Azospirillum brasilense: one gene and its partner. The main gene of each other region encodes a partner of the protein of the gene in region 2 in a complex. Links are inferred from orthologs where the notes say so. Each region holds a gene or a part of one and is shown on either strand. Other genes may lie near its edges. The genes, in order: rpsJ and nusB.

Region 1 (11,319 bases), 440 kb from region 2 along the record:
ATTTCGCAGCGGTTGCGGATGCGCACCTTCGACGAGTTGCGCGGCAGCTCGGCCAGCTTGAGGCGGGCGGCGAACTGCTCTTCCGGCGGGAGGGAGCGATCGGAGGCGATGGCCTTCAGGCGGGCACGCTTGTTGGCGAACTGCTTCACCAGCTTGGTGCGACGCTTGTTCTTCTCGATGGCACTGGTCTTAGCCATGGGGTCGTGCTCCAGCCAATCAGGCCACAAACGGCATGTCGAAGGCCTTCAGGAGAGCCTTGGCCTCCTTGTCGGTCTTCGCCGAGGTGACGAAAATGATGTCCATGCCGCGGATCTGATCGATCTTGTCGTAGTCGATCTCCGGGAAAATGATCTGCTCCTTCACGCCCATGGCATAGTTGCCACGGCCGTCGAAGCTGTTGCCGGGGATGCCGCGGAAGTCGCGGACACGCGGCAACGCGATCGTGACCAGGCGATCCAGGAACTCGTACATGCGGTCACGGCGGAGCGTGACCTTGCACCCGATCGCCATGCCCTCACGCAGCTTGAACTGCGCGATCGACTTGCGGGACTTCGTGACGATCGGCTTCTGGCCGCTGATCGCCGTCAGTTCGCTCACCGCATTCTGGATCTTCTTGGAGTCGCCGACAGCCTCGCCGACACCCATGTTGATGACGATCTTCTCGATCCGCGGAACTTCCATATCGTTCGCGTAGCCGAACTCAGCCTTGAGCGCGGCGCGGATCTTGGAGTCGTACACTTCCTTCAAACGTGCAGCCATTGGTCCGGTCCTCACACGTCGATGACTTCGCCGGACCGCTTGGCGACACGCACCTTGCGGCCATCCTCAAGGATCTTGAAACCGACGCGGGTCGGCTTGCCGTCCTTGGGGTCGACATGAGCAACGTTCGAGACGTTGATCGGCGCCTCGAACTCAACGATGCCGCCCTGCGAGGTGGCGCTCGGACGCTGGTGCTTCTTCACCACGTTCACGCCCTGCACGACGACACGGTTTTCCGCCGGGATGACCTTGAGGACCTCACCGGTCTTGCCCTTGTCCTTACCGGCAAGGATGACGACCTTGTCCTTGGTCTTGATCTTCGCGGCCATCACAGCACCTCCGGCGCCAGCGAGATGATCTTCATGAACTTCTTGCCGCGAAGCTCACGAGTGACCGGCCCGAAGATACGCGTGCCGATCGGCTCGCCCTGCTTGTTGATCAGCACGGCGGCATTGCGGTCGAAACGGATCGCGGACCCGTCCTCCCGGCGCAGTTCCTTCGCGGTGCGGACGATGACGGCGCGATGCACGTCGCCCTTCTTGACGCGACCCTTCGGAATGGCCTCCTTGACCGAGACGACGATGACGTCGCCGACGGTGGCCACCTTCCGCTTGGACCCGCCAAGCACCTTGATGCACTGCACCCGGCGCGCCCCGCTATTGTCGGCGACTTCCAGGTTGGTTTGCATCTGGATCATGGTTTGTACCCTTCCGTTTACGCGGCGCCGCTAACGGCGGCGGACTCAAGCACGACCGTCCAGCGCTTGCGCTTGGAGATCGGGCGGCATTCGATGATCGAAACGGTATCGCCGACCTTGAACTGGTTGCCCTCGTCGTGGGCGGCGTACTTCTTCGACTGACGAATGAACTTCTTGTACACGGGGTGCATGACGCGGCGCTCGACCAGGACGATAACCGTCTTGTCGCCCTTGTCGCTGACCACCGTGCCCTGCAGAACGCGGCGAGGCATAGGTAGCCCTCCTTACTTGCCGGCTTCGGCCGAGCGCGAACGCTCGCCGAGGATCGTCTTGATGCGCGCGATGTCGCGACGCACCACCTGCACCCGCGCGGTGTTCTCCAGCTGGCCGGAGGCCCGCTGGAAACGCAGGTTGAACTGTTCCTTCTTGAGCTGGAGGAGCTGATCGTTCAGCTCCTCGGTGCTCTTCGCACGAACGTCGACGGGCTTCATGCCGCCACCTCCTCACCGCCGCCGAGGCGGGTCACCAGCTTGGTCTTGATCGGCAGCTTGGCGGCCGCCAGGGCGAACGCCTGCTTTGCCACATCCGCGGGCACGCCGTCCAGCTCAAACAGGATGCGGCCGGGATGAACGCGGGCCGCCCAGTACTCGGGCGTGCCCTTACCGGAACCCATGCGGACTTCGGCGGGCTTGGTGGAGACCGGCAGGTCCGGGAACACGCGGATCCACACGCGGCCCTGACGCTTCATGGCACGGGTGATCGCGCGGCGGGCCGCCTCGATCTGACGGGCCGTGATGCGCTCCGGCTCCAGGGCCTTGAGGCCGAAGGAGCCGAAGTTCAGCTGGGTGCCGCCCTTCGCGTTGCCGTGGATGCGGCCCTTGTGGGCCTTGCGGTACTTGGTACGCTTCGGAGAAAGCATCGCTCGTGCCCCTTACTAGCGGTCAGCCCGCTCGGAGCGGTCACGGTCGCCGCGACCACGGCCCCCACGCTCCTCACGGTCACCACGCTCGCGACGCTCACGCCGCGGCTCGCCATCGGTCGACACCGGCTCGGTGCCCATGCGCTTGTCCTGCGCCATCGGGTCGTGCGCCATGATCTCGCCCTTGAAGACCCAAACCTTGACACCGCAGGTGCCGTAGGTGGTCTTCGCGGTCGCGGTGCCGTAGTCGATGTCCGCACGCAGGGTGTGCAGCGGAACGCGGCCCTCGCGGTACCACTCCAGACGGGCGATCTCGGCGCCGCCGAGACGACCGGAGCAGTTGATCCGGATGCCCTGGGCGCCCAGACGCATGGCCGACTGCACGGCGCGCTTCATGGCGCGGCGGAAGGCCACGCGACGCTCGAGCTGGCTGGCGATGTTCTCGGCGATGAGCTTGGCATCGATCTCCGGCTTGCGGATCTCGATGATGTTCAGGCTCACCTCGCCGCCGGCCATCTTCGACAGCTCGGAACGCAGCTTCTCGATGTCCGCGCCCTTCTTGCCGATCACCACACCCGGACGGGCCGAGTGGATGGTGACGCGGGCCTTCTTGGCCGGACGCTCGATGACGACGCGCGAGCAGCCGGCCTGCTGCAGGCGACCCTGCAGATAGCCGCGCAGCTTCAGGTCCTGGTGCAGCAGGTTGGCGTAGTCGCGCTTGGCGAACCAACGGCTGTCCCAGGTCCGGTTGATGCCGAGGCGCAGCCCGATCGGATTGACTTTCTGACCCATCTTACTCGGCCCCTTCGGCAGCGGCGGCGTCGCGCTCACGCACGATGATCGTCAGGTTGGAGAACAGCTTCTCGACCCGCGCGCCGCGCCCACGGGCGCGGGCGTGGAAGCGCTTCATCACCAGGGCGCGGCCGACCGTCGCCGAGGAGACGTACAGGCGGTCCACATCGAGCTGATGGTTGTTCTCGGCGTTGGCGATCGCGGCCTGGAGGACCTTCTTCACCTCGCCGGCGATGCGGCGCTTGGAGAAGGTCAGCTCGGCCACGGCGCTGCTGGCATCCTTGTTCCGGATGAGCTGGGCGACGAGGTTCAGCTTGCGCGGGCTGGTGCGGATCATCGGATTGGAGGCGATGGCCTCGTTCTCCGCGATACGGCTGGGGTTGGAGGGCTTGCCCATGGCTTACTTCCTCTTCGCCTTCTTGTCCGCCGCGTGCCCGTAGAAGGTGCGCGTCGGAGCGAACTCACCGAACTTGTGGCCGATCATGTTCTCGGTCACCAGAACCGGCAGGAACTTGTGGCCATTGTACACGCCGAACGTGAGACCCACGAACTGCGGCAGGATCGTCGAGCGGCGCGACCAGATCTTGATGATCTCGTTGCGGCCCGAGGCCCGCGACTTGTCCGCCTTCTTGAGCAGGTAGCCGTCGACGAACGGGCCCTTCCAAACGGAGCGTGCCATCGTCCGCCCTCCTTACTTCGAATGACGGCGGCGCAGGATCAGGCCATCCGTCTTCTTGTTGTGACGAGTCTTCTTGCCCTTGGTCGGCTTGCCCCACGGCGTGACCGGATGACGGCCACCCGAGGTGCGGCCTTCACCACCACCGTGCGGGTGGTCGATCGGGTTCATGGCGACACCACGGACGGACGGACGGATGCCCAGCCAACGGCTGCGACCGGCCTTGCCCTTGTTGGTGTTCATGTTGTCCGGGTTCGACACGGCACCCAGGGTGGCCATGCAGTCGCCGCGGACCACGCGAAGCTCGCCCGAGGGCAGCTTCAGCTGGGCGTACCCGCCGTCGCGGCCGACCAGCTGCAGGTAGGTGCCGGCCGAACGGGCCAGCTGACCACCCTTGCCGGGCTTCAGCTCGACGTTGTGCAGCACGGAGCCGACCGGGATGTTCTTCAGCGGCATGGCGTTGCCGGGCTTCACATCCACCTTCTCGCCGGCGATGACCGTGTCGCCCACCTTCAGGCGCTGCGGCGCCAGGATGTACGAGACGGTGCCGTCCTCATACTTGATGAGGGCGATAAAGGCCGTGCGGTTCGGATCGTACTCCAGGCGCTCAACCGTCGCCGGGACGTCGAACTTGCGACGCTTGAAGTCCACCAGACGGTAGACGCGCTTGTGACCGCCACCCATCCGGCGCGCGGTGATGCGGCCGGTGTTGTTGCGGCCGCCGGACTTGGTCAGGCCCTCGGTGAGGGTCTTGACCGGCTTGCCCTTCCACAGCTCCGAGCGGTCGACGATGACCAGCTGGCGGAGCGACGGCGTAATTGGGCGATATTGCTTCAGAGCCATCGGATCACACTCCCGCTCAGATGCCCGTGGTCACGTCGATCTTGTTCCCCTCGGCGAGGGTCACGACGGCCTTCTTGAAGTCCGAGCGACGGCCGATGGTGCCGCGGAAGCGCTTGGTCTTGCCCTTGGAAACCAGGGTGTTGACCGCCGTCACCTTCACGTTGAACAGCCCCTCGACCGCCGCCTTGATCTCCGGCTTGGACGCCGACAGCGGCACGCGGAACGTCACCTGATTGTGCTCCGACGCCATCGTCGACTTCTCGGTGATCACCGGAGCCAGGATGAGGTCGTACATCCGCTCCTGGCTCACCGCAGGTTTCGACTGCTTGCTCATTTCAGGCGAGCCTCCAGCTGCTCGACCGCGTTGCGGGTCAGGACCAGCGTATCGCGGCGAAGAATGTCGTAGACGTTGGCGCCCTGCTCCGGCAGCACGTCGATCAGCGGGATGTTGCGCGAGGCCCGAGCGAAGTTCTCGTTCAGGTTGGCGCCATCGATGATCAGAGCCGAGGTCAGGCCGAGCGAGGCGAGACGGACAGCCAGTTCCTTGGTCTTGTGGGTCTCGGCCGAAGCGGCGTCGAGGACCAGGAGCTTGCCTTCCGCGGCCTTGGTGGACAGCGCGGTCTTCAGGGCCAGCTTGCGGACCTTCTTGGTCAGGTCGTGCTCGTGCGAGCGGACAACCGGGCCGAAGATGGTCGCGCCGCCGCGGAACTGCGCGGAACGCATGGAACCCTGACGGGCGCGGCCGGTCCCCTTCTGGCGGTACGGCTTCTTGCCGGTGCCGGAGATCTCGCTGATCGTCTTGGTCTTGTGCGTGCCGGCGCGGCGCTTGGCCAGCTGCCAGTTGACCATGCGGGCCAGGATGTCCGTGCGGGACGGGAGGCCGAAGACCTCGTCGGCCAGCTCGATCTCGCCGACGGTCTCGTTGTTCAGGTTCTTAATGGTCGCCTTCATGGCCATCACTCCTGCGGCTCGGCGGCGGCTTCAGCGGCCGGCGCAGCCTTGATCCCGGCGGGGAACGGCAGACCTTCCGGAGCCTTCTTCTTCACCGCGTCGCGGATGCGGAGCCAAGCCCCCTCGGCGCCCGGAACGGCACCCTTGAGGAAGATCAGACCGCGGTCCTCATCGACCGACACGACCTTCAGGTTCAGAACCGTGACCTTCTCGTCGCCGAGATGACCGGCCATCTTCTTGTTCTTGAAGACCTTGCCGGGGTCCTGGCGGTTACCCGTCGAACCGTGCGAGCGGTGCGACACCGACACGCCGTGCGTCGCGCGCAGACCACCGAAGTTCCAGCGCTTCATCGGACCGGCGAAGCCCTTACCGATGGAGGTGCCGGTGACGTCGACGAACTGGCCCGGGACGAAATGCGCAGCCGAGAGCTCGGCGCCGACCTCGATCAGCGCGTCGGCATCGACGCGGAACTCGACCAGCTTGCGCTTGGGCTCGACGCGCGCCTTGGCGAAATGCCCGCGCTGCGGCTTCGTGACGTTCTTCACCTTGATGGCGCCTGCGCCGAGCTGGACGGCGGTGTAGCCATCCTTGTCCTCGGTGCGAACGGCGACGACCTGGCAGCTGTCGACTTTCAGCACAGTCACCGGCACGTGCTGCCCGTCGTCCGTGAAGACGCGGGTCATGCCGACTTTCTGCGCGATCAAACCGGATCGCATTGTTCTTTATCTCCTGACCAGGGACATCCTCAGAGGGAGAGGTCCCTCAACAGCAACGAATTAGAGCTTGATCTCGACGTCCACACCGGCAGCGAGGTCGAGCTTCATCAGCGCGTCCACCGTCTGCGGCGTCGGATCGACGATGTCGAGCAGACGCTTGTGGGTGCGGATTTCAAACTGCTCGCGCGACTTCTTGTCGACGTGCGGCGAGCGGTTCACCGTAAACTTCTCGATCTGCGTCGGCAGCGGGATCGGGCCCCGCACCCGAGCACCGGTCCGCTTGGCGGTGTTGACGATCTCGCTGGTCGACTGGTCGAGCACGCGATGATCGAACGCCTTCAAGCGGATGCGGATGTTCTGGCTGTCCATGTCCAAACGTCCCTTGCACCTCGTTTCGGTGACGCGACTGCGCCACCGGCACCCCAAAATCTGTCCCCCGGGGACCCGCGGCGGCAGGCGAACCTGCGCCGGCTCACCGAAGCGGTGGGCGGCGGTTCGTCTGTCCGATCTGACGGCCGATACGAAAAAGAACATCCCCCGCATCGCAATGCGGATGGATGTTCCTGGCAGCAACCGGTGCAAGTGGAGCTTGCGGTGCCGTTCGTGATCGGGCTGCGTCTAGGCCGGACGTGCCTACTACCAACCCAAATTCCAGAGGGCGTAACGTGTATGCCCTAGGCGCCCCGGTGTCAACCCACATTTTCCCCCTTGTGACAGGAGGATGACGGGATCGGCCCGGCTCGGCGCGTCACGCCGCATTATCGCGGATCGGCCATGCAAAAAGGGGCCGGCCCGCGGGCCGGCCCCCTTCGCAAAAGACAACCTTACTTGATGATCGAGGCGACGACGCCGGCGCCGACCGTACGGCCACCCTCACGGATGGCGAAGCGCAGGCCCTCGTCCATGGCGATCGGAGCGATCAGCTCGACTTCCATGGAGATGTTGTCGCCCGGCATCACCATCTCGGTGCCTTCCGGCAGCTTCACCATGCCCGTCACGTCGGTCGTGCGGAAGTAGAACTGCGGACGGTAGTTGGTGAAGAACGGCGTGTGACGGCCACCCTCTTCCTTCGTCAGGATGTAGGCCTCGGCCTTGAAGGTGGTGTGCGGCGTGATGCTGCCCGGCTTGGCCAGAACCTGGCCGCGCTCGACGTCCTCACGCTTCGTGCCGCGCAGCAGCGCGCCGATGTTGTCGCCAGCCTCACCCGAGTCGAGCAGCTTGCGGAACATCTCCACACCGGTCACCGTGGTCTTGACCGTGGTCTTCAGACCGACGATCTCGACTTCCTCGCCGACCTTGACGATGCCGCGCTCGACGCGGCCGGTCACCACCGTGCCGCGGCCCGAGATCGAGAACACGTCCTCGATCGGCATCAGGAACGGACGGTCCTTCGGACGCTCCGGCTGCGGGATGTACTGGTCGACCTCGGCCATCAGCTTGAGGATCGCGTCACGGCCGATCTCCGGCGAACGGTCCTCCAGAGCGCACAGCGCCGAGCCCTTGACGATCGGAATGTCGTCGCCCGGGAACTGGTAGGAGGACAGCAGCTCGCGCACCTCCATCTCGACCAGCTCGAGCAGCTCCGGATCGTCGACCATGTCGACCTTGTTCATGAACACCACCAGCGCCGGCACGCCGACCTGGCGGGCCAGCAGGATGTGCTCGCGGGTCTGCGGCATCGGGCCGTCGGCGGCCGACACGACCAGGATCGCGCCGTCCATCTGCGCGGCGCCCGTGATCATGTTCTTCACGTAGTCGGCGTGGCCCGGGCAATCGACGTGGGCATAGTGGCGGTTGGTCGTCTCGTACTCGACGTGGGCGGTCGAGATCGTGATGCCGCGCGCCTTCTCTTCCGGCGCCTTGTCGATCTGGTCGTAGGCGGTGAAGGTCGCGCCGCCGCTCTCGGCCAGCACCTTCGTGATCGCCGCCGTCAGCGACGTCTTGCCGTGGTCGACGTGGCCGATCGTGCCGATGTTGCAGTGCGGCTTGTTCCGCTCGAACTTTGCCTTCGCCATGGTGTGTGCTCTCCGTCTCTTTGTCGTTCCAGCGGTTTCAGGCCATCCTGGCGCGGATGGTCTCCGCAATCGTCTGCGGCACCGGCTCGTGGTGGTCGAACTGCATCGTGTACTGCGCGCGTCCCTGGCTCATCGAGCGCAGGGTGTTCACATAACCGAACATCGACGCCAGCGGCACCATCGCCTGGATCGAGCGGGCGTTGCCCCGCTGGTCCATGGCAGTGATCTGGCCCCGGCGGCTGTTCAGGTCCCCGATGATGTCGCCCATGTAGTCTTCGGGCGTCACCACCTCAACCCTCATGATCGGCTCCAGAAGCATCGGGCCGGCCTTTTGCATGCCGTCGCGGAAGGCGGCACGGGTGGCGATCTCGAAGGCCAGCACCGAGGAGTCGACGTCGTGGAAGGCGCCGTCGACCAGCGCCACCTCGAGGTCGATCACCGGGAAGCCCGCGACCACGCCGTTGTGCAGCGAGGCCTCAAGCCCCTTCTGCACGCCTGGAATGAACTCCTTGGGCACGGCGCCGCCGACGACCTTGTTCCGGAAGACAAAGCCGCTGCCGGCGGGCAACGGCTCGAAGACCAGCCTGACCCGGGCGAACTGACCGGTGCCGCCGGTCTGCTTCTTGTGGGTGTAGTCGATCTCGGCGGTCCTGGTGATGGTCTCGCGGTACGCCACCTGCGGCGCGCCGACGTCGGCATCCACCTTGAACTCCCGCTTCATGCGATCGACGATGATCTCCAGATGCAGTTCGCCCATGCCCTTGATGATCGTCTGACCGCTCTCATGGTCGACGGTCACGCGGAAGGACGGGTCCTCCTGGGCGAGGCGGGACAGCGCCATGCTCATCTTTTCCTGGTCGGCCTTGGATCTCGGCTCGACGGCCACCTCGATGACCGGTTCCGGAAACTCCATCCGCTCCAGGACGATGGGCTTGGCGGGATCGCACAGCGTGTCGCCGGTCGTCGTGCTCTTCAGCGCGGTGAAGGCGACGATGTCGCCGGCGTAGGCCTCGTCGATCTCCTCCCGGCTGTTGGCGTGCATCAGCAGCATGCGGCCGATGCGCTCCTTCTCGTCCTTGCCGGGATTCAGCACGGCGGTGCCGGAGGCGACGGTGCCCGAATAGACACGCACGAAGGTCAGCGACCCGACAAAGGGATCGTTCATGATCTTGAAGGCGAGCGCGGAGAAGGGAGCGGCGTCGTCCGGTGCGCGCTCGTCCGTCTCGGGGCTGCCGACGCGATGTCCTCTGACCGCCCCGACGTCCACGGGAGCCGGCAGATAGTCCACCACGGCGTCGAGCATCGGCTGGATGCCCTTGTTCTTGAAGGCGGATCCACAGAGGACCGGCACGAAGCGCAAGCCGATTGTGCCCTTGCGGATGCAGGCCTTGAGCGTGTCTTCGGACGGCTCCTGACCGGACTCGAGATAGGCCTCCATGGCCGCGTCGTCGAGTTCCAGCACAGCGTCGAGCAGCGCCTGTCGGTGGCGCGCCGCCGCGTCCTTCAGGGCGTCCGGAATGTCGGTGTAATAGAATTCGGCGCCCAGCGTCTCTTCCTTCCAGACGATGGCGCGCATGGCGACCAGATCGACGACGCCGACGAAACCGGCCTCGGACCCGATCGGAAGCTGGAGGACGAGCGGGAAGGCGCCCAGCCGTTCCCTCATCATGTCGACGCAACGGAAGAAGTCCGCGCCGGTGCGATCCAGCTTGTTGACGAAACACATGCGGGGCACGCCGTACTTGTCGGCCTGCCGCCACACGGTCTCGGACTGAGGCTCCACCCCGGCAACGGCGTCGAACACCGCAACGGCGCCGTCGAGCACGCGGAGACTGCGTTCGACTTCAATGGTGAAGTCGACGTGGCCCGGCGTGTCGATGATGTTGATGCGGTGGTCGCGCCAGAAGCAGGTCGTGGCCGCGGAGGTGATGGTGATGCCCCGTTCCTGTTCCTGCTCCATCCAATCCATCACCGCGGTGCCCTCGTGCACCTCGCCGATTTTGTACGACTTTCCAGTGTAGTACAAAATCCGCTCGGTGGTCGTGGTCTTACCGGCATCAATGTGAGCCATGATGCCGATGTTGCGGTAACGGTTCAGGGGATGGGAACGGGGCATGACAAGCACCTGGGCCGGTGGGTGCCTTACCAGCGGTAGTGCGAGAAGGCCTTGTTGGCTTCCGCCATACGATGGGTGTCTTCGCGCTTCTTCACAGCGGTGCCACGCTGGTTGGCGGCATCCAGCAGCTCACCCGACAGACGCTCGGTCATGGTGTTTTCCGAGCGGGCGCGGGCGGCGCCGATGAGCCAACGGATGGCCAGGGCCTGGGCGCGGTCCGTGCGGACCTCGACCGGAACCTGATAGGTGGCGCCACCGACGCGACGCGAGCGCACTTCGAGGTGCGGCTTCACGTTCAGCAGGGCGTCATGGAAGACCTGAACCGGCTCGTTCTTGGTCTTGGCCTCGATGCGGCTGAGCGCGCCGTAGACGATGCGCTCGGCGGCCGACTTCTTGCCGTCCAGCATCAGGCAGTTCATGAACTTGGTCAGGACGCGGTCGCCATACTTGGCGTCCGGCAGGACCTCACGCTTCTCGGCGCGACGACGACGGGACATCGTGAATACTCCTTACTTCGGACGCTTCGCGCCGTACTTCGAACGACGCTGCTTACGGTCCTTCACGCCCTGGGTATCGAGCGTGCCGCGGATGATGTGGTAGCGAACGCCGGGAAGATCCTTCACACGGCCGCCGCGGATCATAACCACCGAGTGTTCCTGGAGGTTATGGCCTTCACCGGGGATGTAGGAGGTCACTTCGAAGCCGTTCGTCAGGCGAACGCGGGCGACCTTACGCAGAGCCGAGTTCGGCTTCTTCGGCGTGGTCGTGTAGACGCGGGTGCAGACGCCACGCTTCTGCGGGCACGCCTCCATCGCGGGAACCTTATTGCGCGCGG
Region 2 (11,433 bases):
AAGCCCGTTCCGCCCTCAATTCTGTCGTTTCAGACGTTCCAGCGCGGCGAACGGGTTCGGCTTCTCCGGATTGGCGCCGGCATCATCGGCGGCGGGGGCCAAGCCCTCCTCCTCGTCTTCGCCTTCGCTGTATCCGTCGAACGCCACGCCTTCTGCATGAGGATAGGGGTCGAGCGCCAGGGACAAATGCTGGGCGGCCAACTCGCCGATGTCGATGCGCCCGTTGGTCATGGCCTCCGGGATATCCTCCTCGGCGATGTTCGGGTCGATTTCGATCTCGTCCTCCTCGCCGGGGACCATCGATTCCGGCGCGAACAGCGCGCCGAACCGGTCGGACACCTGGGCGGGCACCGGTTCCAGCGTGATGACGCAGGTCTGAACCACGTCGGCCTCCACCTCCCCTTCGACTCGCACCATCTGGCCGCCGCGCACGGAGCGCAGGCGGACCCGGGCGGTCAGCCGCCCGATGCCCTCCAGTTCGAACCGCTCGGCCAGAGCCTTGCGCTCGGCCTCCGTCGCCTCGATGGTCTCGATCAGATCGCCGTCGCGATGGACGGCGTCGGCGCGGACGATGCGCGAGAATTCCGGAGCGGGGCCGGCGGCGTGTTGGGACGTGTTGCGCATGTCGGGCAGTTCCTTGTCACAGCGCCCGTTCTGCGGCGGGCGCCTTCCTCTCAGTGTCAGATGAATTCGGACGCCCGGAAAGGCAAGTCCAATTGCCGAGCCCCATGGAAGATAGAGACTCGACGGAATCGGTCATTCCGTCCCGGCGCCGGGCGGCGGGCCGAAGCGGACCTCACCGGCCATGAGCGACTCCAGCGGCTGTTCCTCCAGCCCGGCGGCCTCACGCCGGACATAGGCCGCCAGGGCGGCCAGTTGGCGCGGCGGCACCTCCGATACGGTGCCATAAAGATTGTTGTCGAGCGCGACCTCCAAGGCCGCACCGCCCGCGTCACCGTCTTCGGCGGCGAGCGCGCGGTCGTAGACCTCGATCCGGCCGGCGATGCCGCGGGCCATGGTCTTGATGCGCCGCCCGACTCCGCTGTCGCCCACCCCCTGCTCCATCAGCGACTTCTCGAAATGGTCGATCATCGCCTCGAAGAGCAGGCGCGAGCGGTCCGCCGCCGCGGCCCCCTGCCCCTTCAGGCGGCGCATCACCAAGAAGACGTGAAGCACCACCATGTCGAAGCGACCGTCCAGCGTGTCGGGAACGCCAAGGTCACGGTAGAAGGCCGGCTGTCGGGCCTGCGCCGCGATGGTGAGATAGAAATCGGCGACGGCGCGGGCTTCACGCCGACGCCGGAACAGGCGGTCAAGCACGGTTTCTCTCTCGCTCGGAGTTTCGTTGACAGGACAAACCGCGCGATGCGATTGTCGCGGCATTGCGGGCGGAGTCCGGCCTGCCGCAAGGGTCCGGCGGTCCGCCCGCGCCATCATAGCCTGAGCACCATGACGAGATCGATTCCTTCGGCGCTGTGCGCCTTCGTCTTTCTGGGTCTCGCCGTCTCCGCGTGCTCGCCCACCGTGGCGACCCGCGGCAACATGGCGGACCCCGACCGCATCGCCGAGATCAAGGCCGGCCAGTCGCGGCGGGAGGATGTGGCGGACATTCTCGGCACGCCGACCTCCGTGGGAACCTTCGACCAGAATGTCTGGTACTACATCGGCCAGAAGACCGAGAAGGTCGCCTTCTTCGAGCCGAGCGTGATGGAGCGCCGCGTCGTCGTCGTCCATTTCGACGACGCCGGCGTGGTGAAGGAGATGAAGCAGCTCGACGCCACCGACGGCCAGCGGATCGACATCGTCGATCGCAGCACGCCGACCGCCGGGCGCGAGATGAGCTTCCTCGAACAGATGCTCGGCAACGTCGGACGCTTCTCCGCCAAGGACTCGCGCAACCGCGGCCCGGGACGCTGACACCAGCCGGTCTGCAGAGACACGAAAAGCCCCGCTTCCGCGGGGCTTTTCTTTTGGAGCCGATCCGGGATCGGCCGATCCCCTAAAGCGAACTTCCATTCGCTTTAGACTCACATCGCCTCACTTGCCGGCGGGCTTCGGCCGCATGTGCGGCCGGGACCGCCGTCGCGGTCCAAAGCGGATCGCAATCCGCTTTAACAACCAATCTGGGTCAACCGATCTGGGCGAGGATCGCCAGCAGCAGGATCGCCACGATGTTGGTGATCTTGATCATCGGGTTGACCGCCGGGCCGGCGGTGTCCTTGTACGGGTCGCCGACGGTGTCGCCGGTCACCGCCGCCTTGTGCGCGTCGGAGCCCTTGCCGCCGTGGTTCCCCTCCTCGATGTACTTCTTGGCGTTGTCCCAGGCGCCGCCGCCCGAGGTCATGGAGATGGCGACGAAGATCCCCGTCACGATGGTGCCCAGCAGCATGGCGCCCAGGGCGGCGAAGGCCTGCGCCTGACCGGCGATGGCGGCGATGACGATGTACAGGACCACCGGCGCCAGCACCGGCAGCAGCGACGGGATGACCATCTCCTTGATGGCGGCGCGGGTCAGCATGTCCACCGCGCGGCCATAGTCGGGCTTGGCGGTGCCTTCCATAATGCCGCTGATCTCGCGGAACTGGCGGCGCACCTCCACCACCACCGATCCGGCGGCGCGCCCGACCGCGGTCATGCCCATCGCCCCGAACAGGTAGGGCAGCAGGCCGCCGATCAGCAGCCCGACGACCACATAGGGATCGTCCAGCCGGAACTCGACCGTCACGTTCGGGAAATAGTGCTTCAGATCCTGCACATAGGCGGCGAACAGCACCAGCGCGGCGAGGCCGGCGGAGCCGATGGCGTAGCCCTTGGTCACCGCCTTGGTGGTGTTGCCGACGGCGTCCAGCGCGTCGGTCGTCACGCGGATGTCCTTCGGCATGTCGGCCATCTCGGCGATGCCGCCGGCGTTGTCGGTCACCGGGCCGTAGGCGTCCAGCGCCACCACCATGCCGGCCAGGGCGAGCATCGTGGTCGCGGCGATGCCGATGCCGAAGATGCCGGCCTGCCCGTAGGCGATGATGATGCCGACGCAGATGACCAGGACGGGGAGCGCCGTCGCCTCCATCGACACCGCCAGACCCTGGATCACGTTGGTGCCGTGCCCGGTCTCCGACGCGCGGGCGACGCTGCGCACCGGGCGGAAGGCGGTGGAGGTGTAGTATTCGGTGATCCACACCAGCAGTCCGGTCACGCCCAAGCCGACCAGGGAGGAGACGAACAGGTTGCCGCCGGTGACGTAGCCGCCGCCGTTCAGCGGGATGGGCCGGGTGAAGCCGAACATGATCGCGGTCACGATCAGGATCAGCACGAGCGAGATGCCCGCGGTGGCGGCCAAGCCCTTGTAGAGGGCGGCCATGATGTTGTTGTTGCTGCCCAGCTTCACGAAGAAGGTGCCGGCGACGGACGCGGCGATGCACACCGCGCCGATGACCAGCGGGTAGACGAGCAGCAGGCGGATCACCTCGCCCGAAAAGAAAATCGCCGCCAGCAGCATGGTGGCGACGATGGTGACGGCGTAGGTTTCGAAGAGGTCGGCGGCCATACCGGCGCAGTCGCCGACGTTGTCGCCCACATTGTCCGCGATCACCGCGGGGTTGCGGGGATCGTCCTCCGGAATGCCCGCCTCGACCTTGCCCACCAGATCGGCGCCGACGTCGGCCCCCTTGGTGAAGATGCCGCCGCCGAGCCGCGCGAAGATGGAGATCAGCGACGCGCCGAAGCTGAGGGCGACCAGGGCCTCCAGAACGGCGCGGACCTCGACCGGGTCGGTCACGCGGTAGATCATCGTCAGGATGCCGTAATAGACACCCACCCCCAGCAGGCCCAGCCCGACCACCAGCATACCGGTGATCGCCCCCGCCTTGAAGGCGATGTCCAGCGCCGGGGCCAGGCCCTGCGTCGCCGCCTGGGCGGTGCGGACGTTGGCCCGCACCGACACGTTCATCCCGACATAGCCGGCGGCCCCCGACAGGACCGAGCCGATCAGGAAGCCGATGGCCACATGCAGACCAAGGAACGCGCCGAGGATGATGAGAAGCACCACGCCGGCGATGGCGATGGTGGTGTACTGGCGATTCAGATAGGCTCGGGCGCCCTCCTGCACGGCCGCTGCGATCTCCTGCATGCGGTCGGACCCGGCGGAGGCCGCCATGACTTGCTTGCCCGCGTGGTACCCGTACGCCAGGGCCAACAGGCCGCTGGCGATGATGATGACGAACGCTGCTGCCATCGGTTCCCCCAAATTCTTATGGTTTCGGGCCCGATTACCGCCTTGTCGTGAAAACGACCCGTACAAACGAAGGTGGATGACGGGCGAGTTGTTCACGAAAAGGATGCCGAAGAGAAGGGCACAATGCAACAGCGGCCACGCTCGAATAGGCGCGGCGATTTGGCCGAGGCGCTCCTGACTTTCGGATAGGAGTTTTTAAGAACGGTTACAAATTGCGCTGTGTAACCACCTGAACAAGAACATTTTGCACCACGCCCTCCCCCACCACTGTCGCGGCGGCGGCGGCCAGTTTTTCTTTTACGGCAATGATATTGACCAAGTTGCCGGTCATAACGGACCGGTCGTCCACGGCCGCATAAAGGGCCGACAGGCAACGGTCGTAAACGAGAGGCTGGCGGGCCTGGACGTAGGGAACCTTGTCGAGAACGACTTCCAGCGTCACGACCACGGTCACGAACTGCTCGACCTTCCGCGTGCCGATGGCTGGAACGACCAGGGGGGCCATGCGGACGAAGCCGGTGGGCGGCTTGGGCGGCGGCTCCTCCTTCTTGGGGGCCGACTCCTCATGCTCGACGAAATACTTGTTGTAGATCATCCAGCCGCCGAAGCCCGCGCCGCCCAGCAGCAGCAGGCCCAAAACCAGCAATATGACGGCCTTGATCACACCCATCCCTTCCCGGATACGGAACGGATCGAGCCTAGCGCCGTCCTGCTTTCGATTGCGTTAAGCGGGGTTGTCCAGCGATGATGCCTTCAGAAATGGTCCCAGCCGCGAGTCGGCAGGTCGAGACTCCCCCCCTGCGCGTCGGTCACCGTGACCTCACCCGCCGGCCCGTCCAGCAGACGGCCGATGGCGGTCACCGCCACGCCGGTCTCGGCCGACAGGGCGGCGAGCGCAGGGGCGGCGTCTTCGCCGGCGGTGAAGAGCAGTTCGTAATCGTCGCCGCCGGTCAGCGCCATGGCGAAGCGCACCGGATCGTCGCCGATCACCGATCGTGCGGCGCCCGACAGGGGCACCCGCCCCGACTCCAGAAGCGCGGCACAGCCCGATTCCTCGCACAGATGGCCGAGGTCGGCGACCAGACCGTCGGACACGTCCAGGCAGCCGGTCGCCAGCCCGACCAGACGCGGCCCCAGCGTGGTCCGCGGATCCGGCCGCCGCAGGCGCCCCAGCAGCACGGAGCGCGCCGAGTCGTCGGCCACCTCCAGCGTCCCATAGGCGATCCGCAAGCCGAGCGCCGCGTCGCCGATGGTGCCCGTGACGTACACGCGGTCGCCGGGACGACCGCCCCAGCGCGGCACCGCTCCGCCCTTCGGCACCAGACCGAAAGCCGTCACCGACAGGGTGATGGGGCCGGAGGTCGAGACCGAGTCGCCCCCCGCCAGAGCGATGCCGAACCGGGCCTGATCCTCCCCCAGGCCGGCCGCGAAGCCGGCGAGCCAGTCCTCGCCCACCGACTTCGGCAGGGCGGTGACCAGCGTGTAGGCGTAGGGGGCCGCGCCCATGGCGGCGAGGTCCGACAGGTTGGTGCGCAGCAGCTTCGCGGCGATGTCGCCGGGCGCGTCGTCGGGGAAGAAATGGACGCCCGCCACCATGGCGTCCGTGGTGACGACCAATTCGCGGTCCGGTGGGACACCGAACACGGCGGCGTCGTCGGCAAGCCCGCGGGCGCCCGGAAAACCGGACGCCAGCGGCCTGAAATAGCGGTCGATCCGCCCGAATTCGCCGAGCGGCTTACCGGTCTCTGGACTGGTCACGGCTCGGGTCCGGCTGGGCCAGCTCGTCCGGCCGCAGCGCACGGGCCACATGGTCGAGCACGCCGTTCACCATGCCCGGTTCGCGCGCCGCGAAGAAGGCGTGCGCCACGTCCACATACTCGCTGATGAGGATGCGCGGGTGGGTGTCGTTGTGGACGAACAGCTCATAGGCGCCGGCCCGCAGGATGGCGCGCATCAGCAGTTCCAACCGGTCGAGCGCGTAGCGCGGCTCCAGCGCCGAGGCCAGCATCCCGTCGACCTCCGCCCGGCGGTGCGCGGCGCCGCGGACGATGTCGGCGAACAGCTGCGGGTCGGCGGAGACGAACTTCGCCCCGTCGATCTCCTCGCCCAGCCGGTGATTGACGAACTCGCCGATCACGGATTCCACGGCGATGCCGGTCGGTTCGATCTGGTTCAGGTCGATCTGGTACAGGGCCTGAACGGCGGCAAGGCGCGCGGCCTTGCGCCGGGCCTTGGCCGATCCGCCACCCGTCCGGTTCCGGGAGCCGCGCTTCTGTTTCGCGCGGCCAGCCGCGTCGTCGTTGCTCATGATGCTCAGTCTGTCAGGAATTGCACCGCGGGGTCACCGCGGATAGAGGCGGAATTGGCGCTTGAGTTCGATCATGTCAAGGCAGGCGCGCGCCGCGAAACCGCCCTTGTTCTTGGCCGTCACGGAAGCCCGGGCCCAGGCCTGCTCGCGGTTCTCGACCGTCAGCACGCCGTTGCCGATGGCCAGCGCGTAGCGCAGCGCGAGGTCCTGGAGACCGCGGGCGCTCTCGTTGCAGACGATGTCGTAATGGGTGGTCTCGCCGCGGATCACGCAGCCCAGCCCGACATAGCCGTCGAAGCGCTTGCGCGCCGTGAAGAAGTCCATGGAACGCAGGGCGTACAGGATCGCCGCCGGGATCTCCAGGCATCCCGGGACCGAGACGCGCTGGTAGGTGGCGCCCTCCTTCTCGATCTCGGCAATGGCGCCTTTCACCAGCTCGTCGGCGATGTCCTCGTAGAAGCGGGCTTCCACGATCATCAGATGGGGCTTTTCGGTCATCTCAGGGTCGCTCGGCTGGCCGTTACTGGTCTTGCAGGGGAATCGGGCGGTGGCCGAGCACGGTCAGGCCGTACCCCTCCAGCCCGATGATGGACTTCTTGCGGTTCGACAGCAGAACCATGTCGCGCACGCCCAGGTCCAGCAGGATCTGCGCGCCCACGCCATAATCCCGCAGGGCGGGGGTTGGGTTGTCGTGGCCTTCGAGCCGCGCCATCACCGATTCGGTCAGGCTGTTCGCCATGGGCTCGCGCAGCAGGACGATGACGCCGCGGCCTTCCCGCGCGATCATCTCCATGGAGGCCTGAAGCTCGCCGTCGCGCGCGGCGCTCCGGTCGCCCAACACGTCGTCCAGCACCGACAGGGCGTGCATGCGCACCAGCACCGGCTCATCGCCGGAGATGTCGCCGCGCACCAGCGCGATGTGCTCCGCGTAGGCCACCTTGTTGACATAGACGTACATCTGGAAGCGCCCGCCGAAGCGGCTGTCCAGCGTCGCCGCCAGCTTCTGCTCGACGATCGTCTCGGTGCGGCGGCGGTAGGCGATCAGGTCGGCGATGGTGCCCACCTTCAGCCCGTGGAACTGCGCGAACTTCACCAGATCCGGCAGGCGGGCCATGGTGCCGTCGTCGTTCATGATCTCGCAGATCACGCCCGCCGCGGTCATGCCGGCCATGCGGGCGATGTCCACCGAGGCTTCCGTGTGGCCGGCGCGGACCAGCACGCCGCCGTCGCGGGCGAGCAGCGGGAAGACGTGGCCCGGCGTCACGATGGCGTCCGGCCCGGCGGTCGGGTCGATGGCGACCTGGATGGTGCGGGCGCGGTCGGCGGCGGAGATGCCGGTGGTCACACCCTCGCGCGCCTCGATGGAAACGGTGAAGGCGGTCTGGTGACGGGTGCCGTTCTGCTGCGCCATTAGCGGCAGGCGCAGCCGCTCGATGTGGTTCTGGTCCATGGCGAGGCAGATCAGGCCGCGCCCGTACTTGGCCATGAAGTTCACGGCCTCGGGGGTCGCGCACTGGGCCGGGATGACCAGATCGCCTTCGTTCTCGCGGTCCTCGTCGTCGACGAGGATGAACATCCTGCCCTGGCGCGCCTCCTCGATGATCTCCTCGGGGCGCGACAGATACTCGTGAAACTCGGACGTCATTCCTGCCCTGCCAGCCGCGCCACATACCGCGCGAGCATATCGATTTCCAGGTTCACCCGATCCCCGGCCTTCAGCGCGCCGAAGGTGGTCGCGTCCTGGGTGTGCGGGATGATGTTCACGCCGAAGCGCGCACCATCGACCTCGTTCACCGTCAGCGACACGCCGTCCAGCGCCACCGACCCCTTGGAGGCGATGTATTTCGCCAGGGTGGCGGGCGCCTCGAAGGTCAAGCGCTTCGACTCGCCGTCGGCGCGGACCTCCACGACCGTGGCGACGCCGTCGACATGGCCGGACACGATGTGCCCGCCCAGTTCGTCGCCGACCTTGAGCGCCCGCTCCAGATTGATGCGCGTGCCTTCGGCCCAGCCGCCCAGCGTCGTCTTCGACAGGGTCTCGGCGGAGGCCTGCACGGCGAACCAGCCCGGCCCCTTCTCGACCACGGTCAGGCAGACGCCGTTGTTGGCGATGGACGCGCCAATGGGAACCGTCTCCATAGCGAAGGCGGTCTCGACGGTGAACCGGGTGTCGCCCTGCCGTTCCACGGCCCGAACGCGCCCAACATCGGTGATGATTCCGGTGAACATGGGCCGGCAATTTAGCAGGTTTTCAATCGTGTGAAAGATTCATCCGCACGGCGCGGCACGCAACGGACTGTTGCGCCCGGCACGGTGCCGGACGCCGCACATCCCCGACCGCTCAACCGCGGCGGACGTAGCTTTCCACGAGATCATCCCCGGCCTGCCGCAGGTCGGTCCGGCGGAACAGCGCCATACGCTCCAGCCCGTCCACACCGAAGGCATGGACCGCCGGCAGCCCGTCGCCGCCCATGACCGAGGCGGCGCGGAACCATTCCAGCCGGTCGACCAGATTCGCGCGCAGCAGCGAGGCCGCCAGTGTGGCCCCGCCCTCCACCAGCACGCGGGTCAGGCCGCGGCGGGCCAGGGCGGCGCTCGCCTCGACCAGATCCGGCAGGCCCGCGGAGTCGGCGGGCACGCGGATCACCTCGAGTCCGCAGTCCTGGAAGACGGCCAGACGGCTCGGCTCCGCGTCCTCGCGGGTGACCACCCAGGTCGGCACGGACCGCGCGCCCACGGCCAGCTTTCCGGTCAGCGGCAGGCGCAGCCGGCTGTCCACCACGATGCGCACGGGCGACCGGTGGCTCAGCCCCGGCAGGCGGCAGGTGAGTTCCGGGTCGTCGGCGAGCGCGGTGCGGATGCCGACCATGATCGCGTCGTGAGTGGCGCGCAGCCGGTGCCCCCAGGCCCGCGCCGTCGGACCGGTGATCCACTGCGACTGGCCGCTGTGGGTGGCGATGCGCCCGTCCAGCGTCGTTGCCGCCTTCAGTGTATAGAGTGGGCGTTCATCCTGGATGCGCCGGAAGAAGCCTTCGTTGAGCGTCCAGGCCGCGTCCTCGCAGACGCCGATGTCCACCGCGATCCCGGCGGCGCGCAACCGCTCCAGCCCGCCGCCGGAGACCCGCGGGTCGGGATCGCCGCAGGCGACCACCACCCGCGCCACCCCTGCCTCCACCAACGCCAGAGCGCAGGGCGGGGTTTTCCCGTAATGATTGCAGGGTTCAAGAGTCACATAGGCGGTCGCCCCGCGCGCGGCGGCACCGGCGCTGGCCAGGGCTTCCGTCTCGGCGTGGGGGCGCCCGCCCGGCTGGGTCCAGCCACGCCCGACCACCACACCGCCGTTCACGATGACGCAGCCCACCGCCGGGTTCGGCCAGGTGTTGCCGAGCCCGCGCGCCGCCAGGGCCAGGGCGGCCCGCATGTGGCGGGCATCGTCGGGATGAATGGCTTGCTTCGCCATGGGCGCCGCCCGCCCCCTCACCCGTTCTGGGCTTCGGGGGCGAGCTGCTCGACGAACTCGTTGAAGTCCGACGCCTCGCGGAAGTCCTTGTAGACCGAGGCGTAGCGGATGTAGGCGACCTGATCGAGCGTCTGCAGCGCCACCATGATCATCTCGCCGATCTGCTTCGACGGGATCTCGCTCTCGCCGGAGGATTCGAGCTGGCGCACCAGGCTGTTGACCACCCGGTCGATGCGGTCGGCGTCGATCGGGCGCTTGCGCAGGGCGATGCGCATGGAGCGCAGGAGCTTTTCGCGGTCGAAAGGCTCCCGCTGGCCGGTGCTCTTCACCACCGTCAGCTCACGGAGCTGGACGCGCTCGAACGTGGTGAAGCGCGCGCTGCAACTGGGGCAGAACCGCCGCCTGCGGATCGCCGAGTTGTCCTCGGTCGGTCGCGAGTCCTTGACCTGGGTGTCCTCGTGTCCGCAGAACGGGCAGCGCATGTCCGGCCTTTCCCCTTAGTCGGTCTTGATGATCACAGGGTCGGGTAGATGGGGAAGCGGCGGCACAGCTCGCGCACCTCCTCCCGCACCTTCGCCTCGACCGCCGCGTTGTCGCCGGAGTTGCTGGCGGCCAGACCGTCCAGCGTCTCGACGATCAGGCGGCCGACCTGCTCGAACTCGGCCACGCCGAAGCCGCGGGTGGTGGCCGCCGGGCTGCCCAGACGGACGCCGGAGGTGACCATCGGCTTCTGCGGATCGAACGGCACGCCGTTCTTGTTGCAGGTCATGCCGGCGTGCTCCAGGCTCGCCTCGGCGGCCTTGCCGGTCAGGTTCTTCGGACGCAGGTCGACCAGCACGATGTGGCTGTCGGTGCCGCCGGACACGATGTCCAGACCGCCCTCGATCAGCACCCTCGACAGGGCGCGGGCGTTGTCCAGGACGCTCTTGGCGTAGGTCTTGAACTCCGGACGCAGCGCCTCGGCGAAGGCCACCGCCTTGGCGGCGATGACGTGCATCAGCGGGCCGCCCTGCAGGCCGGGGAAGACCGCCGAGTTGATCTTCTTGGCGATCTCCTCGCTGTTGGTCAGCACCATGCCGCCGCGCGGGCCGCGCAGCGTCTTGTGGGTGGTGGTGGTGACCACGTCGGCGTAGGGGAACGGGTTCGGATAGACGCCGCCGGCGATCAGGCCGGCGTAGTGGGCGATGTCCACCATGAAGTAGGCGCCGACCTCGTCCGCGATGGCGCGGAAGCGCTGGTAGTCGAGGACGCGCGGATAGGCGGAACCGCCGGCGATGATCAGCTTCGGCTTGTGCTCGCGGGCCAGGCGCTCGACCTCGTCGAAGTCGATCAGGTGGTCGTCGCGGCGCACGCCGTACTGCACGGCCTTGAACCACTTGCCCGACAGGTTCGGGGCGGCGCCGTGGGTCAGGTGGCCGCCGGCCGCCAGCGACA

Evidence for each region.
Region 1: the proteins of nusB (region 2) and rpsJ are in contact, whole or in part, in a solved structure (PDB 3D3B), measured with the Escherichia coli proteins. The link is inferred for Azospirillum brasilense from one-to-one orthologs.

The regions. Positions count from the first base shown.
Region 1 is NZ_CP032345.1:760,525-771,843, forward strand. Bases 5,069-7,911 are described here. They hold rpsJ (30S ribosomal protein S10), read right to left. Parts: upstream 6,723-7,911; coding sequence 6,414-6,722; downstream 5,069-6,413. Other genes in these bases: rplD (50S ribosomal protein L4), read right to left, coding at 5,069-5,637; rplC (50S ribosomal protein L3), read right to left, coding at 5,643-6,353; tuf (elongation factor Tu), read right to left, coding at 7,178-7,911. Outside these bases: rpsN (30S ribosomal protein S14), read right to left, coding at 1-197; rplE (50S ribosomal protein L5), read right to left, coding at 217-759; rplX (50S ribosomal protein L24), read right to left, coding at 771-1,091; rplN (50S ribosomal protein L14), read right to left, coding at 1,088-1,456; rpsQ (30S ribosomal protein S17), read right to left, coding at 1,474-1,728; rpmC (50S ribosomal protein L29), read right to left, coding at 1,741-1,947; rplP (50S ribosomal protein L16), read right to left, coding at 1,944-2,375; rpsC (30S ribosomal protein S3), read right to left, coding at 2,391-3,167; rplV (50S ribosomal protein L22), read right to left, coding at 3,169-3,564; rpsS (30S ribosomal protein S19), read right to left, coding at 3,568-3,846; rplB (50S ribosomal protein L2), read right to left, coding at 3,859-4,686; D3869_RS03870 (50S ribosomal protein L23), read right to left, coding at 4,703-5,020; more of rplD, read right to left, coding at 5,017-5,068; more of tuf, read right to left, coding at 7,912-8,368; fusA (elongation factor G), read right to left, coding at 8,406-10,484; rpsG (30S ribosomal protein S7), read right to left, coding at 10,511-10,981; rpsL (30S ribosomal protein S12), read right to left, coding at 10,994-11,319. UniProt on the Escherichia coli protein: Involved in the binding of tRNA to the ribosomes. Part of the processive rRNA transcription and antitermination complex (rrnTAC). The complex forms an RNA-chaperone ring around the RNA exit tunnel of RNA polymerase (RNAP).
Region 2 is NZ_CP032345.1:321,873-333,305, forward strand. Bases 4,754-7,710 are described here. They hold nusB (transcription antitermination factor NusB), read right to left. Parts: upstream 6,540-7,710; coding sequence 5,967-6,539; downstream 4,754-5,966. Other genes in these bases: D3869_RS01725 (hypothetical protein), read right to left, coding at 4,754-4,901; thiL (thiamine-phosphate kinase), read right to left, coding at 4,985-5,989; D3869_RS01740 (6,7-dimethyl-8-ribityllumazine synthase), read right to left, coding at 6,573-7,037; ribB (3,4-dihydroxy-2-butanone-4-phosphate synthase), read right to left, coding at 7,060-7,710. Also shown: D3869_RS01700 (YceD family protein), read right to left, coding at 16-624; D3869_RS01705 (ubiquinol-cytochrome C chaperone family protein), read right to left, coding at 757-1,320; D3869_RS01710 (outer membrane protein assembly factor BamE), read left to right, coding at 1,450-1,917; D3869_RS01720 (sodium-translocating pyrophosphatase), read right to left, coding at 2,129-4,231; more of D3869_RS01725, read right to left, coding at 4,437-4,753; more of ribB, read right to left, coding at 7,711-8,184; D3869_RS01750 (riboflavin synthase), read right to left, coding at 8,181-8,768; bifunctional diaminohydroxyphosphoribosylaminopyrimidine deaminase/5-amino-6-(5-phosphoribosylamino)uracil reductase RibD, read right to left, coding at 8,881-9,999; transcriptional regulator NrdR, read right to left, coding at 10,017-10,481; glyA (serine hydroxymethyltransferase), read right to left, coding at 10,514-11,433. UniProt on the Escherichia coli protein: Part of the processive rRNA transcription and antitermination complex (rrnTAC). The complex forms an RNA-chaperone ring around the RNA exit tunnel of RNA polymerase (RNAP).